2 linked regions of the Mucilaginibacter paludis DSM 18603 genome follow. The protein of the gene in region 2 binds, or shares a complex with, the protein of the main gene of each other region. Links are inferred from orthologs where the notes say so. Each region holds a gene or a part of one and is shown on either strand. Other genes may lie near its edges. The genes, in order: MUCPA_RS06130 and meaB.

Evidence for each region.
Region 1: the proteins of meaB (region 2) and MUCPA_RS06130 are in contact, whole or in part, in a crystal structure (PDB 8DPB), measured with the Methylorubrum extorquens proteins. The link is inferred for Mucilaginibacter paludis DSM 18603 from one-to-one orthologs. Residues at the interface, in SOR26638.1 of Methylorubrum extorquens: Arg20, Ala21, Ala24, Arg25, Thr28, Ser32, Arg33, Arg34, His37, Thr98, Gly99, Gly100, Ser101, Ile102, Leu103, Lys106, Thr107, Ala110, Ala113, Ile114, Asp115, Arg116, Ala118, Phe119, Ile120, Arg121, Pro122, Pro124; in SOR27001.1 of Methylorubrum extorquens: Glu577, Glu578, Asn579, Asp580, Gly581, Arg582, Arg583, Arg585, His596, Ala604, Ser605, Ala608, Asp609, Gly611, Phe612, Asp613, Val614, Asp615, Ile616, Gly617, Pro618, Leu619, Glu625, Arg628, Gln629, Val631, Glu632, Asn633, Asp634, Glu661.

The regions. Positions count from the first base shown.
Region 1 is NZ_CM001403.1:1,460,115-1,467,446, reverse strand. What follows is about bases 2,881-5,717. They hold MUCPA_RS06130 (acyl-CoA mutase large subunit family protein), read left to right. Parts: upstream 2,881-3,442; coding sequence 3,443-4,993; downstream 4,994-5,717. Other genes in these bases: dnaA (chromosomal replication initiator protein DnaA), read left to right, coding at 5,368-5,717; MUCPA_RS06135 (DUF7935 family protein), read left to right, coding at 2,903-3,433. Also shown: rfbB (dTDP-glucose 4,6-dehydratase), read left to right, coding at 1-726; MUCPA_RS06145 (ABC transporter permease), read right to left, coding at 871-2,109; MUCPA_RS06140 (HesB/IscA family protein), read right to left, coding at 2,456-2,809; more of dnaA, read left to right, coding at 5,718-6,795; MUCPA_RS06120 (hypothetical protein), read left to right, coding at 6,878-7,332. UniProt on the Escherichia coli protein: Catalyzes the interconversion of succinyl-CoA and methylmalonyl-CoA. Could be part of a pathway that converts succinate to propionate.
Region 2 is NZ_CM001403.1:4,864,120-4,871,530, reverse strand. What follows is about bases 1,848-4,763. They hold meaB (methylmalonyl Co-A mutase-associated GTPase MeaB), read right to left. Parts: upstream 3,786-4,763; coding sequence 2,910-3,785; downstream 1,848-2,909. Other genes in these bases: MUCPA_RS20555 (glycosyl transferase), read left to right, coding at 3,932-4,763; MUCPA_RS20565 (aminopeptidase P N-terminal domain-containing protein), read left to right, coding at 1,848-2,923. In the rest of the region: MUCPA_RS38685 (DUF6728 family protein), read right to left, coding at 1-44; MUCPA_RS20570 (OmpA family protein), read right to left, coding at 124-1,482; more of MUCPA_RS20565, read left to right, coding at 1,634-1,847; more of MUCPA_RS20555, read left to right, coding at 4,764-4,807; MUCPA_RS20550 (glycosyltransferase family 9 protein), read left to right, coding at 4,814-5,812; MUCPA_RS20545 (hypothetical protein), read left to right, coding at 5,942-6,280; MUCPA_RS20540 (hypothetical protein), read left to right, coding at 6,374-7,303; MUCPA_RS20535 (glycosyltransferase family 9 protein), read right to left, coding at 7,346-7,411. UniProt on the Escherichia coli protein: Binds and hydrolyzes GTP. Likely functions as a G-protein chaperone that assists AdoCbl cofactor delivery to the methylmalonyl-CoA mutase (MCM) ScpA and reactivation of the enzyme during catalysis.

The sequences.
Region 1 (7,332 bases), 3.4 Mb from region 2 along the record:
CTGAATGCTGCACGCGAAAACTGGAAGGGCCGTTATGATGAAACCCGTTTTTATCATGTATCAACCGATGAGGTATATGGAACATTAGGCGACGAAGGTATGTTTACCGAAGAAACCGCGTATGATCCTCATTCGCCCTATTCGGCATCAAAAGCCAGTTCAGATCATTTTGTGCGTGCTTACCAGGATACCTACGGCATGAACGTGGTGCTGTCAAATTGCTCCAATAATTATGGGTCGTTCCATTTCCCAGAAAAGTTAATCCCGCTTGCCATCCATAACATCAAGCAAAATAAACCTATCCCGGTATATGGAAAAGGCGAAAACATTCGCGATTGGCTTTGGGTGGAAGACCATGCTCGCGCTATTGATCTGATTTTTCACAAGGCAAAATCAGGGAAAACCTATAACATCGGCGGCCATAACGAATGGAAAAATATTGATCTGATCCGTTTGTTATGCAGTATTTTGGATAAAAAACTGGGTAGGGAAGAAGGCGAATCAGAAAAACTGATCACCTTTGTAACAGACAGGGCCGGGCACGATTTACGCTACGCCATTGATGCCACAAAACTAAAGGACGAATTAGGCTGGACACCGAGCATCACGTTTGAACAAGGTCTTGAAAAAACAGTTGACTGGTACTTAGCCAACCAGGCGTGGCTGGATGATGTAACATCGGGCCACTACAAGCAGTACTACCAGGAACAATATTCTGCAAGATAAGTATTTGATGATTTTTATACCCTACGGGGATAAGGATGGATGGGTAGAATAAATTCTGCTCATCCATTTTTTATGGGTTGTTATGCCGTTTTAATGCTGAGATTAATTAAGGCAGATATATCAAACTTGGTTGACAATCAAAAATTACTCATACCTCAGCGCCTCCACCGGATCAAGTTTAGAAGCCTTGCTGGCCGGGTAAAACCCTGACATTAGCCCTATACCAGAGCATAATACAATAGCCAAGGCCAGCCACAACCATGGCACCACAAAGGTACCGCTGATTTGTATCGCTATCATGTTGCCAATGGCCATTCCTAAAATAATGCCGCCTATACCGCCTATCAGGCAAATCACAATCGATTCAATTAAAAATTGTTTCCGGATAACCGAAGGGGTAGCGCCAATTGCTTTACGGATGCCTATTTCACGTGTACGTTCCGTTACCGATACCAGCATAATATTCATCAAACCAATAGAGGCGCCAATCAATGTGATCAGGCCAACGGCCAACCCGGCAGCGGTTATACCCGCCAGTTGTCCCGATAACTGTTGCTGTATAGAGTCGCTCCGCGTAATCTCAAAATTATCTTCGCGGCTGATGGGCAGCCTGCGTATATTTCTAAAAAGGGAAGTAGCCTCGCCGGTTGTAGCTTCCAATGCCGATGCATTGCTCACCATCACACCGATGGTAAACGACGGGTTTGGGTTAGTGGTAATTTGCTTAGCCTTAAATACGGGGATGATGCAAACTTTATCGCCGCCAAAGCCCGCGCTTGACCCTTTTGAGGCTGTTAAACCGATAATCTTAAATTTGTTTGCACCAATGGTAAGGGTTTTATTAATTGGATCCTCGTTTTTAAAAAGTTTGGTTTTAATCTCGTCGCCAATAATAACCACGTTGGCGCCATGTTCCAGTTCTGCGGGAGAGAAATTTCTGCCTGCGGCCAGCTTATAGCCGCCTGTTGTTAAATAATTATCATCCGCTCCTAAAACTGAAATATTAGGATTGGTTTTAAGATCAATATATTTGGCTGTAGCTGCGTAAGATGCATAGGTGTTTATGGAAATGATTGACGGTACGCTGAAGGTCTTTTTAAAGTGTACGGCATCTTCATACCTGATGGCCGGATAGGTTTTTCCACGGCCCCCGCCAAACCTGATTCCGCCTCCCCGGTTACGTATGGTAAACGAGTTAGCCCCCATACTCGAAAACGCGTCGTTTGTATATTGCTTAATGCCCTCTATGGCAGTTAAAATACCAACCAATGCCATGATGCCTATCGCGATGATCAAAGACGTTAACGATGTCCGCAGCCTGTTACCGCCTATTGACTGCAAGGCAACCGCGATATTTTCTTTATAATTCATCTGTACAGACATGGGCGTAATTTTAGCTGATCCGAGGATAAGACACCGGGCCTGTATAATTTGTTACACGTAATTGTTTAATTATTAATTTTCAGATGTAGAAATGTAGGATTGTGCACATCTCTTCTGAAAGGATAATGTAGATAGGTGGAGGGGCGAATATGCAGACGCTCGGGTTTACAGATCTCTACGTCTGCATATAGTATACCAGCATTTGGAATACAAATGCCGGTGTGGCTCAACTTGAAATCAATTACATCAACGGCACTTTAACAATTGACTTGTAATATCAACCAGCAAAGGCTAAACTTTTTACATAAAGTCTACCTTGTCGGGGATTCAGAGGGGGTGCTTTTGTTTATACCGAGAATGATGTTCCGCAACCGCAGGTACTTGCGGCATTAGGATTATTGAAGGTAAATCCGCGTGCATTTAAACCATCCTGAAAGTCTATTTGCATACCAACCAGGTATAAACCATGAGCCTTATGCATGTAAACTTTAATATCATCAATCATATAAATCTGATCGCCGTCTTTTTGCTGATCAAATCCAAGTATATAGCTCATGCCAGAGCAGCCTCCGCCTTCAACGCCTATGCGCAAGCCAAAATCATCGCCCAGTTCTTGCTGGTCTTTTAACTTTAACAATTCTTTTACGGCACCCGGTGTAAAAGAAACAGGTGCAAGGGTGGTTTCAACAGCAGTACTCATGATATTTTTAATTTGATATGCAAATATAAGCCAAAATGTGGAGTTTTGTTTCCGGGTGAATGTTTATGACACCTGACTAACATTTTGAAAATTATGAATATATATCCTTATTTGTTGGACATTTTAAAATATTTTATAGCAGGCATCGGTGTTGTATCGGCCACCTACTATATCATCAAGCCTCATATTGAGCGGTCGGAAAAGGTTCAACTTCTGGAATTTAAACGGACATTAAACGCCCAAACCCTACCATTGCGTTTACAGGCTTATGAGCGCCTGGTTTTATTTATCGAGCGGGTGAACCCATCGAGCATGCTGATCCGCTTAAATGGCTCAGATTATTCGGCAGGCGAGCTACATAGTATTGTAGTAAACGAGATCCGTAACGAGTACCAGCATAATGTAACCCAACAAATTTACGTAAGCCCACGCGCATGGGGAGTAATGCGCCGGGTGAAGGATGATACCATGAGTATTGTTACCAACGCCATTAAGGGCTTGCCCGAAGAGGCATCCGGTATGGACCTGAGCCGCACCGTGCTGATGCATTTAAGTAAACTGGAAGACAATCCTTATGATATTGCGCTGGCCATGATCCGCAGGGATTTGGAAGATCTTTTTTAAATCAAAATCATGGCAGAAAAAAAGATTACTACCTCATCAGGTATCGAAATTAAGGAGGTTTATACCCAGGCGCCATCTCCGCAAAACGAGTTACCGGGCGAGTTTCCATTTACCCGGGGCATCCAAAAAGATATGTACCGCGGCAAGCCATGGACGATGCGCCAATACGCCGGTTTTTCAACTGCCGAAGAATCTAATAAGCGTTATCATTATTTGTTGAACCAGGGCACCATGGGCCTTTCGGTAGCCTTTGATCTGCCTACTCAGATAGGTTATGATTCGGATCATGACCTGGCCGAAGGCGAAGTGGGTAAAGTGGGCGTAGCCATCGACTCGTTGAAGGATATGGAGATTTTGTTTGAGGGGATTGACCTGCAAAAGATTACCACTTCCATGACTATCAATGCTACCGCTGCCACTCTTTTGGCAATGTACATAGCGCTGGCAAAAAAACAAGGTGCAGATCTGAAACAGATATCCGGAACCATTCAGAATGATATTTTAAAAGAGTACGCGGCCAGGGGTACCTATATCTATCCCCCGCGGCAATCCATGCGGCTCATTACCGATGTTTTTGAGTATTGCAGCAAGGAAGTGCCGAAATGGAATACGATATCCATATCCGGATATCACATCCGCGAAGCGGGATCAACAGCTGTTCAGGAGCTGGCATTTACATTGGCCAACGGAAAAGCTTATTTAATGGCTGCCCTGCAAAAAGGATTGGATATTAATGTGTTCTCAAAGCGACTATCTTTTTTTTTTAACTGCCACAATAATTTTTTTGAAGAGATAGCCAAATTCCGCGCGGCCCGCCGCATGTGGGCCCACATTACCCAGGAGCTCGGCGCAACAGATGCCGGTGCTCAAAAGCTCCGTTTTCATACACAAACCGGTGGTTCAACTTTAACCGCACAGCAACCATTGAACAACATTGTGCGTATAACTAACCAAGCTATGGCGGCCGTTCTGGGTGGAACACAATCGCTACATACAAACGGGTACGATGAGGCTTTATCGTTACCGACTGAGGCCGCCGCGAAGGTGGCTTTGCGTACCCAGCAGATTATCGCTTTTGAAAGCGGCGTAACCGATACCGTTGACCCTTTGGCAGGATCATACTTTGTGGAGAGTTTGACAGACGAGATGCAGGCCGCGGCTCAATTATACATCGATAAGATTGATGCGATGGGTGGATCGGTTAAGGCCATTGAGCAAGACTACATTCAACAGGAGATTGCCAAGGCTGCTTACCAGTACCAGAGCAATATTGAAAATGGCGAGCAGGTAGTAGTAGGAGTTAATCGTTTTACCCAACAGGAAGAAAAAGAAATTGAACTTTTTCGGGTAGATGATTCCATCAGGTTAAAACAAATGGAGCGTTTAAAGGTTTTGAAAGCCGGGCGTAACCAGGCAGCCGTTGATGAAGCCTTGAGCAATTTAAGGCTGGCCGCAATGGGCGACGATAACCTGATGCCGCGCATTTTAGATGCCGTGGAAAATTATGCCACTCTGGGCGAAATTGCCGACACTTTGAGGAACGTGTTTGGCGAATATTAAAATTGTGCCTCACGGGAATTTAACTGTCTGTAAACAATGTTATTAAAATTCGGGTGCTTTTTTAGGCGATTATTAAAACGACATTGAGAATTATTTTGTTTAGATTTATCGTAGTTCAACCTATTCGCTAATTCTCGCACTTAATAGCTTAATGATAAAAAACAGCATTCGTTTTTGGGTAATATAGGCTCTGAAATGCAAATAAGGCGTCTTTTAAGCCTAAGAAAGTATTTTAGAGTGCTTTATAAATTAATCGTCCGAATAATGAAAATTTAATTTTTTTATAAGCTTATTTTTTCAATATTCGATGTTCCGAAGCCGGCCCTGCGAAACTTTCACAGGAGGTTTGTAATCAATAAATTAGTAAAATATCAATGGAAAAAACTTGTACTAACGTTTGGAATAGCTGCTTGCAGATCATCAAGGACAATATACCGGCCCAAAGTTTTAAAACCTGGTTCGAGCCTATAAAAGCCTTAAGAATTGAAGGTAGTGTTCTGACTATACAGGTTCCAAGTTTGTTTTTCTTTGAGTGGCTTGAAGAACATTACGTTGGCTTATTGCGTAAAACAATAAAAAAACAATTAGGCGAGGACGGACGTTTGGAGTATAACATTGTTGTTGAGCAATCATCATCAAGCAAACCTTATACAACCAATATGCCATCAAACGGAAACGGTGCCGAAGGTAAAAATCAATCCATGCCAATACCAATATCAATTAATAAGGATATTAAGAATCCTTTTGTGATTCCGGGTCTTAAAAAGCTGCAGGTTGATCCACAATTAAATCAAAACTACACTTTTGAAAGTTTTATTGAAGGGGATTGTAACCGTTTGGCCCGCTCTGCTGGTTATGCGGTGGCTGCTAAACCGGGTGGTACATCGTTTAACCCTTTAATGATATATGGTGGTGTTGGTTTAGGTAAAACACACCTGGCGCAGGCTATAGGTAACGAGATTAAGCGTACCCTGCCCGATAAATTGGTGCTCTATGTATCGTGCGAAAAGTTTACCCAGCAGTTTGTTGACGCCCTTAAGCATAATAACATTAACGATTTTGTTAATTTTTACCAGGCTATAGATGTACTGATTATGGATGATGTACACAACTTTGCCGGTAAAGAAAAAACACAGGATTTCTTTTTCCATATTTTTAACCACCTGCATCAGTCGGGCAAACAACTGATCATCACTTCTGATAAAGCGCCAAAAGATCTGGCCGGTTTGGAAGAAAGGTTGTTATCGCGTTTTAAATGGGGCCTTTCTGCCGATCTGCAGATCCCAGATCTGGAAACGCGTATGGCTATCCTGAAAACTAAAATATACCAAGATGGTATCGACTTGCCTTACGAGGTAATAGAATATGTAGCCCACAATATCGATAACAATGTGCGCGAACTTGAAGGTGCCATGGTATCGTTACTGGCTCAATCAACATTAAACCGCAAGGAAATCGATTTAAACCTGGCAAAATCGATGCTGAAAAACTTCATCAAAAACTCCACCAAAGAGATTTCGATGGAATACATCCAAAGCCTGGTTTGCGAATATTTTGAGGTTCCCATCGAGATGGTGAAGTCACAAACCCGCAAACGCGAAATTGTACAGGCCCGCCAAATCTCCATGTACCTGGCCAAGGCCCATACTAAAAGCTCACTAAAATCAATCGGCAACTTCTTTGGCGGCCGCGATCACTCTACGGTAATCTATGCCTGCCAAACCGTAGAAGATTTAATTGATACCGATAAAAAATTTAAAGGCTACGTTGCCGATATACAGAAGAAGTTGAAGATGTCGTAAACGGATTTGTTTGCATTATAATATATCGGAAGCGCTTTAATAGGCGCTTTTTTCGTTATATTAGTGGATAACCTTTCAGCCTATGTCGCTAAAATTAAAATATTGGCAATTGCCTGTGCTTTTTATACCGTTTATAGCAGGCAGCATAATTGAAGATTGGCCGCAGTCTGATAATGAGGCTTATCTAAGAACTTCAGCTACAGCCAATTTCTTGTTTGTACTCAATACGTGCGTCCTGATTTACTATCAAACCTATTTTGCTTTGGGGTTTAACCGGGTTTCAACTAAAAAATCAAACATATTTAAATGGAATGCCCTGGTACCTGTTTTTTTCTTTACTGCTTATTTGTTGATGGTTGTTTATTCAACATTTATAAAAGCTGTAGTTCATCAAAACAAGCATTTTCGCGGGCCTATACAAAAAGCAGACTTCAATCCAACCACCTGGGTAATATTTGTATTTATAATTCATGCGCTCATTACCTTTTTTTTAATCAATAATCAATTTGTAGCAAGGCAAATTAAAAAGGTACCTAA
Region 2 (7,411 bases):
AAGTTATCAGGCCTGTTAGGATCTTTCTTTCTGAAAAAATACATCGTTCAAATATAATAAAAAAAGAGGGTTCCAGTTTCCCGGAACCCTCTTTCAAAAATTCTATTGATTCTAATTGATCAATTATTTTTTAAATTCAACGCGACGGTTTAATACACGTCCGTCTTCAGTTGAGTTATCAGCAATTGGGTGAGTTTCACCTAAGCCTTTAACCTTGATACGTTTAGCATCAACACCAGAGTTAACTAAGTAAGTTTTTACTGAGTTAGCGCGGTCTTTAGATAATTGCAGGTTGTGAGCTGCAGTACCTTCAGATGAAGCATAACCGTTAACAGTAATTGATTTTTTACCTGTTCTTAAGTCTGCTGAAGTAGCATCTAAAATTGGGTAAGAAGAAGTTCTTAATACTGAACTATCAAATTCAAACTGGATGTTAGAATAAGGAGTTGCTACAACAGGAGCAACTTTTGCAGTAGTATCAGGAGTTGGGAATTTGATTGGGCAACCTGAACCATCAACTACAGTACCTGCAGGAGTGTTAGGGCATTTGTCAAATTGATCAGCAACACCGTCACCATCAGAATCTTTTTTCAAATCGTTAACAGCGCTTTCAACATTGTTCATACGACCTTTTAAAGCTTCAACTTCTTGACGTAATGTAGGATCGTTTAATTCGTCATACATCATAGCAACAGGGTTAACCCAGTCTAAGTTCGGTTTTGAGCTTGAACCTAAAGAGAATTCAAGACCACCGTATCCGTAAGAATATTTGTCTTTGTGAGTAACTTCATTGGTCAATTTTTGTCCATCAAAGCTGTCATTGTCAACAAAAGTTGCAGTATAACCGAAGTTTAAAGCAACACGATCGCTCAACCTGAATTTAACACCAACACCAACCGGGATGATCAATTCTTTTCCATAGTCATCACCACTTGGGCGTGTTGTTTTTAAGTCTCTGGTAGAGTTATTTGAAAGAGTAACTACCGGGTTATAAGCAAGGTAACCACCACCAGCAGAAACGAAGAAGTTAACAGCATTTTTACGACGTAAAAAATCTACAGTCGCAACGTTAGCAACACCGCTTAAAGTAGCAGCATATTGGATAGTTGTTTCGAAAGACTTGATACCTTGTTGAGCGCCAGAAGCTACGGTATTGTTGTTACCAGCAACCTTACCGCGCATAATGTCCGCTTGTAAGCCAAATGCGTGACCCAATTGTTTTCTAACCGAAATACCATAACCCAGTTCTAAAGTAGGGTCAGTGTAGTTATTAGTTCCGCCGATAGCAAGGAATGGCGAAAGAACACCTGCATTAACACCAATGTTCCATGTTCTGTACTGTGCTCTGCCGCCAAATACCTTGGCAGTAGTAGCCGTAGTCTTTGCAGTTGAATCCGGAGTTGTTTGTGCGTTAACAGCACCAACAGCAACTAAAGAAGCAAATGACAAAGCGACTGTTTTCTTTAATGTAGAATAATTCATAATTTTAAGATTAAACAATTTTAATTGTGATTTTTTTTTCAAATTTAGTTATTATGTTTGAAACGAATACCAAACTCCGTTCCAATTTTTAATAATTGTTAGACAAATATTTTTCAAAAAAGTTTGAAAAACATTCACATCATTCATTAAAATGAAATATTTACCTATTGGTTTTAATTTATTTACAAATAATAGAAAAAATTTCGTCTCACGACTTAAAAAAGACTCCTTAGCCATATTTAACTCAAGTGATGAATTTCCGAGAAGTGGCGATCAAGCTTTCACATTTAAACAAAATGCTGACTTTTTTTACCTGACAGGCGTCGATCAGGAGCAGTGTATACTGTTATTATATCCTGATTGTCCTAATCCGCTATACAAAGAAGTACTTTTTTTAAGACAAACTAATGAGCAAATTGCAGTTTGGGAAGGACACAAGTACACTAAAGAAGAAGCCAGAAAAACATCCGCAATCGACAACATTTACTGGATAGATGATTTTAATTCCATATTGCACTCTGTAATAAATTATGCAGAAAACATCTATCTTAATACAAACGAAAACGACCGGTACGTACACGGCGTGCAGTATAAAGACTTGCAATTTGTAAAAGAGCTCCGCGAGCGTTACCCACTGCACAACTACTTGCGGTCGGCACCAATTATGCGTGCTTTAAGGGTTGTAAAATCGGACATTGAAGTTGAACTTACCCAACAAGCCTGCAACATTACCAATGATGCATTTGTACGCGTTTTAAAATATGTAAAGCCCGGGGTTGCTGAATATGAAATAGAGGCTGAAATTATCCATGAATTTATCAGACAGCGTGCGAGTGGCCATGCATATAACCCGATAATCGCATCTGGCCCCAATGCTAACATCCTTCATTATAATGACAATAACCAGGTTTGTAAAGATGGCGATGTGATACTTTTTGATTTTGGTGCCGAGTATGCCAACTACAATGCTGATCTGAGCCGGTCGATACCAGTTAACGGGCGCTTTACCAAACGCCAGCGGGATGTTTATAACGCTGTATTACGTGTAATGAAAGAGGCCACCAAAATGATAGTTGCGGGTGCGATTTGGAATGAGTACCATGAGGAAGTAGGCAAAGTAATGACGGGCGAATTAATTGGCCTTGGCTTATTAGACAGACATGATGTTGAAAAACAAAACCCAGCGATGCCAGCCTATAAAAAATATTTCATGCATGGCACATCTCACCATTTGGGCCTGGATGTGCACGACTTCGCCAGCCGGTACGAGCCCTTCCAGGTAGGAAATATCTTAACATGCGAGCCCGGTATCTATATTCCGGCGGAAGGATTGGGAATAAGGCTTGAAAACGATATTCTGATCACCAGCGCTGGCAATCGGGACCTGATGGCTGCCATCCCTATCGAGGCCGACCATATTGAAGAAATTATGAATTCGTAAGTTCGTCAGCAAAACGATAGATATTAAATCCATCTGTCAGATAAGCTTCGCCAATAACCTGGCGAAGCTTATTTTTTTCAATACCCCTCATTTTGTTATACTGAATAAGATGATACACTTTTTCAGTAAGCAGGTGCAGTTTCTTTTCATCGTTATGCATCCCAGCCTTAGTTAAATGTTTTAGTATTTCGCCAATGCCAATGTTGTTGATGGCTACAGTTTTGAAAACAGGTACCTGAACCTGGTTATAATGAATGAGCTTTTGTAAATTGTTGGCGAAGCCATCGCCTGGATCACGATCTGCTTTGTTAACAATAAATACATCAGCTATTTCCATCAGCCCTGATTTGATATGCTGTATCTCATCGCCAGACTCGGGCACCAGTACCACCATCGTTACATCAGCCAGGCCTGCTATATCGATCTCCGACTGCCCAACGCCTACAGTTTCTATCATAATATAGTCAAAGCCGTAGGCCTTAAACACGTCGGTCATTTCCATCGCTTTCACGCTCAGTCCGCCAACCCAGCCGCGTGTGGCTACCGAACGGATAAAAACATCGGGATGATTAAAATGAGAGGTCATCCGTATCCTGTCGCCCAACAAAGATCCGTGGTTAAAAGGCGATGTGGGATCAACTGCCAAAACGGCAATTCTTTTGCCTTCGGTTAGCAGTTGGCTTATCAACGCATTTACCAAGGTACTTTTACCTGCGCCGGGCGGCCCCGTTAACCCAATTACCGGGATGCTATCATTTAGATTTAAGCTTTTTAAATACTCAAGTCCGCCCGGTAAATCATTTTCAACCAGGGTTAAATGCCTTGCGAGCGCCTTAAAATCTATTTGGTGTAAATCCGACATATCAATTTGCTATTAAAAGCAAGCTAATTTAGGGGCTTATTTATACTTAGTTTAGAAAATTTGCATAAATTAATTGTTATTTGTTGCAGGCGAAATACAAACGAGATCCGTTTGTTTACACCTTATATATATAGTATAGCTTAAAAATGAAAGTTGCAGGTTTTACATTTATCAGAAACGCGGTAAAAAACGACTATCCCGTTGTTGAAGCAATTACTTCCATATTGCCTTTATGTGATGAGTTTATTGTAGCGCTTGGCAATTGTAATGACGGTACGCGGGAATTAATCGAGGGCATTGCATCGTCTAAAATTAAAATTATACATACAACCTGGGATGAAACCAAACGCGAGGGAGGTACTGTATTTGCCGAAGAAACTGATAAAGCCTTTAAAGCTATAGCAACCGATGCCGACTGGGCCTTTTACATTCAGGGTGACGAATGCGTCCATGAAAAATATCTGCCGCTGATTCAAAAAGAAATGGAAGATAACCTGGATAACGAACAAATTGAGGGCTTGCTATTTAAATATCTTCATTTTTACGGCTCCTATGATTACTACAGCTATTCGCGCAGATGGTACAGGCGCGAGATTAGGATTGTTAGAAACAATAAGGCCGTACACTCGTACCGGGATGCACAGGGATTTAGATGGGACGGACGAAAATTGAATGTTAAATTGATTGATGCCTATATATATCACTATGGATGGGTAAAGCCACCAAAGGGTATTGTTAATAAGATGCATAATTTTAATCAATTTTATCACGGCGACCAGGCAATACCCGTTCAGGAAGAGCAAGAGATACACGATTTTGAATACGGCAACGCCGATAAACTGATCCCCTTTGCAGGCACCCATCCCGCCGTACTGCAAAAACGTATTTCGGCTTCTAACTGGAAGTTAAACCTCAACAAGGTTAAAATAAAGATGTCGGTCAGGCGCAGGCTGCTTCAGCAGATAGAAATGATAACCGGATGGCGCATCGGCGAGTATAAAAATTATAAAATAATTAAGTAGGCATTAGTGAAGGTTATCAAAAATCAGCATATCCTGATCAGCCGGGTTGACGCCATTGGCGATGTGGTACTCACTTTGCCTATGTGTGGCTATCTTAAAAGCATTTATCCCGCTGTTACCATTTCGTTTTTGGGCAAAACCTATACGGGCCCGGTAATTAACACGTGCGGTGCGGTTGATCATTTTATTAATTACGACGAACTGAAGGTATTGCCCCAAAAAAAACAGGAAGACTTTTTACGATCAAAACATATCGATATCATTATTCATGTTTATCCGCAAAAACAAATTGCATTGTTAGCAAAACGTGCTGGTATCAAAAACAGGATAGCAACCACCAACAGGGTTTACCATTGGTTTACATGCAACAAATTAGTTAAATTAAGTCGAAAAAATTCCGACTTACACGAAGCGCAGTTGAATATAGTATTGTTGAGGCCATTAGGTATCAACCATATTCCCACAATTAGTCAACTACCAAACTTTTACAATTTCAGTTCAGCAACTCCCCTGCCGGCTGGGCTGGCCACCTTACTAACTAAAGATCGCTTCAACCTCATTTTACACCCAAAATCAAACGGGAGCGGAAGGGAATGGAGCCTTGATCGGTTTGCAGAATTAATAAACCTATTACCTCCCGCTGATTTTAACATTTTCATTTCCGGCTCGGATAAAGAACAGGCTTTGCTTAAAGATTGGATTGATACCCTACCCCGTAATGTTATCGACATCACCGGAAAACTTACTCTGGAGCAATTGATCAGTTTTATTACACAGGCGGACGGGCTGGTTGCATCGGGCACAGGGCCTTTGCATATAGCGGCAGCGGCTGGCATAAATACGTTGGGCTTATTTCCTGGTGTAAGGCCTATACATGCCGGGCGATGGGGACCGATAGGCAAGCGGGCGGAATATATTGATAGCGGCAGCGACAATTTAAACGATATTGCCGCTAACACTGCCTACAATAGAGTAAAAAATTGGCAGATTTTATATAACCTATAAAAAATACCGCTTTCCGTTTGTAATATTAAGCATAGACACAGGATGACTAATAAGTGTGTTTTTATAAAAACATTATTATTTATTCAAAATAATAACTATATTTATAAAAATAACATTCTTAATATTACTATGAAAACGAAAACCTTATTATCAATTGGAATTTGCTTTTTGAGCTTATGCCTTAGTTTACCCAGTTGCAAAGTCGAACAGATCAAACCAATTCAGGTCGATCCGGTGGACGGCGGTGGTGGTGGTGGTGGCGGAACACCATCACCACCACCCTATGTTGAGCCCACTGAAATAACAAATTTACGAACCTATTTTGCAAATACGGCAGGAGTTAGCGTTAGCCAAGTTTATTATGATTCTAATAGTGACATTTTTGGACGTTCGGGCACTACGGATGTTTTAAGTCACGCAGAACTCGCTAATTATTATTATTACTACAACCTTAACAATGCCAATTAATACAAATACTTCATTATGAAACTTAAAATATTCATTTTTCTAATAGGTGTAATTTTAACTATACCATGCTATGCTATTATATCGATAAATCGTATGGAAATAGACAAAAGTAATTTATCATCCTCAGATATTGTTATTGTTCCTTCCAATGGTGTGATACATTTGCAATTTACCGTTTATTTTCAACGTGTCTTAGGCCCGGCAAACCTATCTATAAATTTTATTATTGGATCGTATAATACAAGTACCGGTCAACAACATAAGGCAGCCGGCCCTTTCTCAATTAGTGACGCTGATTTCAAAGACTCAAATACAACATTTGGGATGAAGAGTTTTGCAATTGATATTAACAACTCAGATTTGACCTACAATAATGTTGTTTTAATTTACGACCCTTTTGGCTATACAAATTTCAGTGTCAGGGCGGACAGGTTATACAATACTCCAGCCAATAGTTCCCCTCCGGTTATCTATAATCCACCATCGAATGTACATCCAACTGTAAAATTTATAAATGCCAGAAGGGATCCTGACGACTTCTTTTATTCTGCTTACGGCGTAAATCCTGCAATGATTTATGTTAGTCATACACCAATTTTAACCGCCAATCAAGCGATTTACTCAGAAAATGGAGCTTATAAACTAATCCTACAGGGCGATGGAAATCTCGTTATATATAGAACCTCAGATAATTATACAATGTGGAGCACTGATACAAACGGTAGTGGAGCTCAATATCTGTATTTTCAAGATGATGCCAATTTAGTATTAACAAAAACTACAGACTTACATAGTTCTGTTTGGTCATCAAATATTTATACAGTTTCACAACCTAACCAATCCCTTGCTACTAATTCAAAATATGTTCTACAAAATGATGGTAACTTGGTAATGCTTATTGATTATTATTATTATTATTATTATCAATTTAGTCCTCCCTCTCGACCCGGGATTGAATATTTAGTTTTAGGATCAACTGGCTCATCTAACGATCGCAGCATACATTATGGGATAATTAACTAAATGTAAACAAAGAATGCCTTAGTTAAAAAATTAAGGCATTCTTTATTTAAGCCACCTAACAATTACCTCATACACCATCTTTACCGAGATGCTCGACAGATCGTCCGA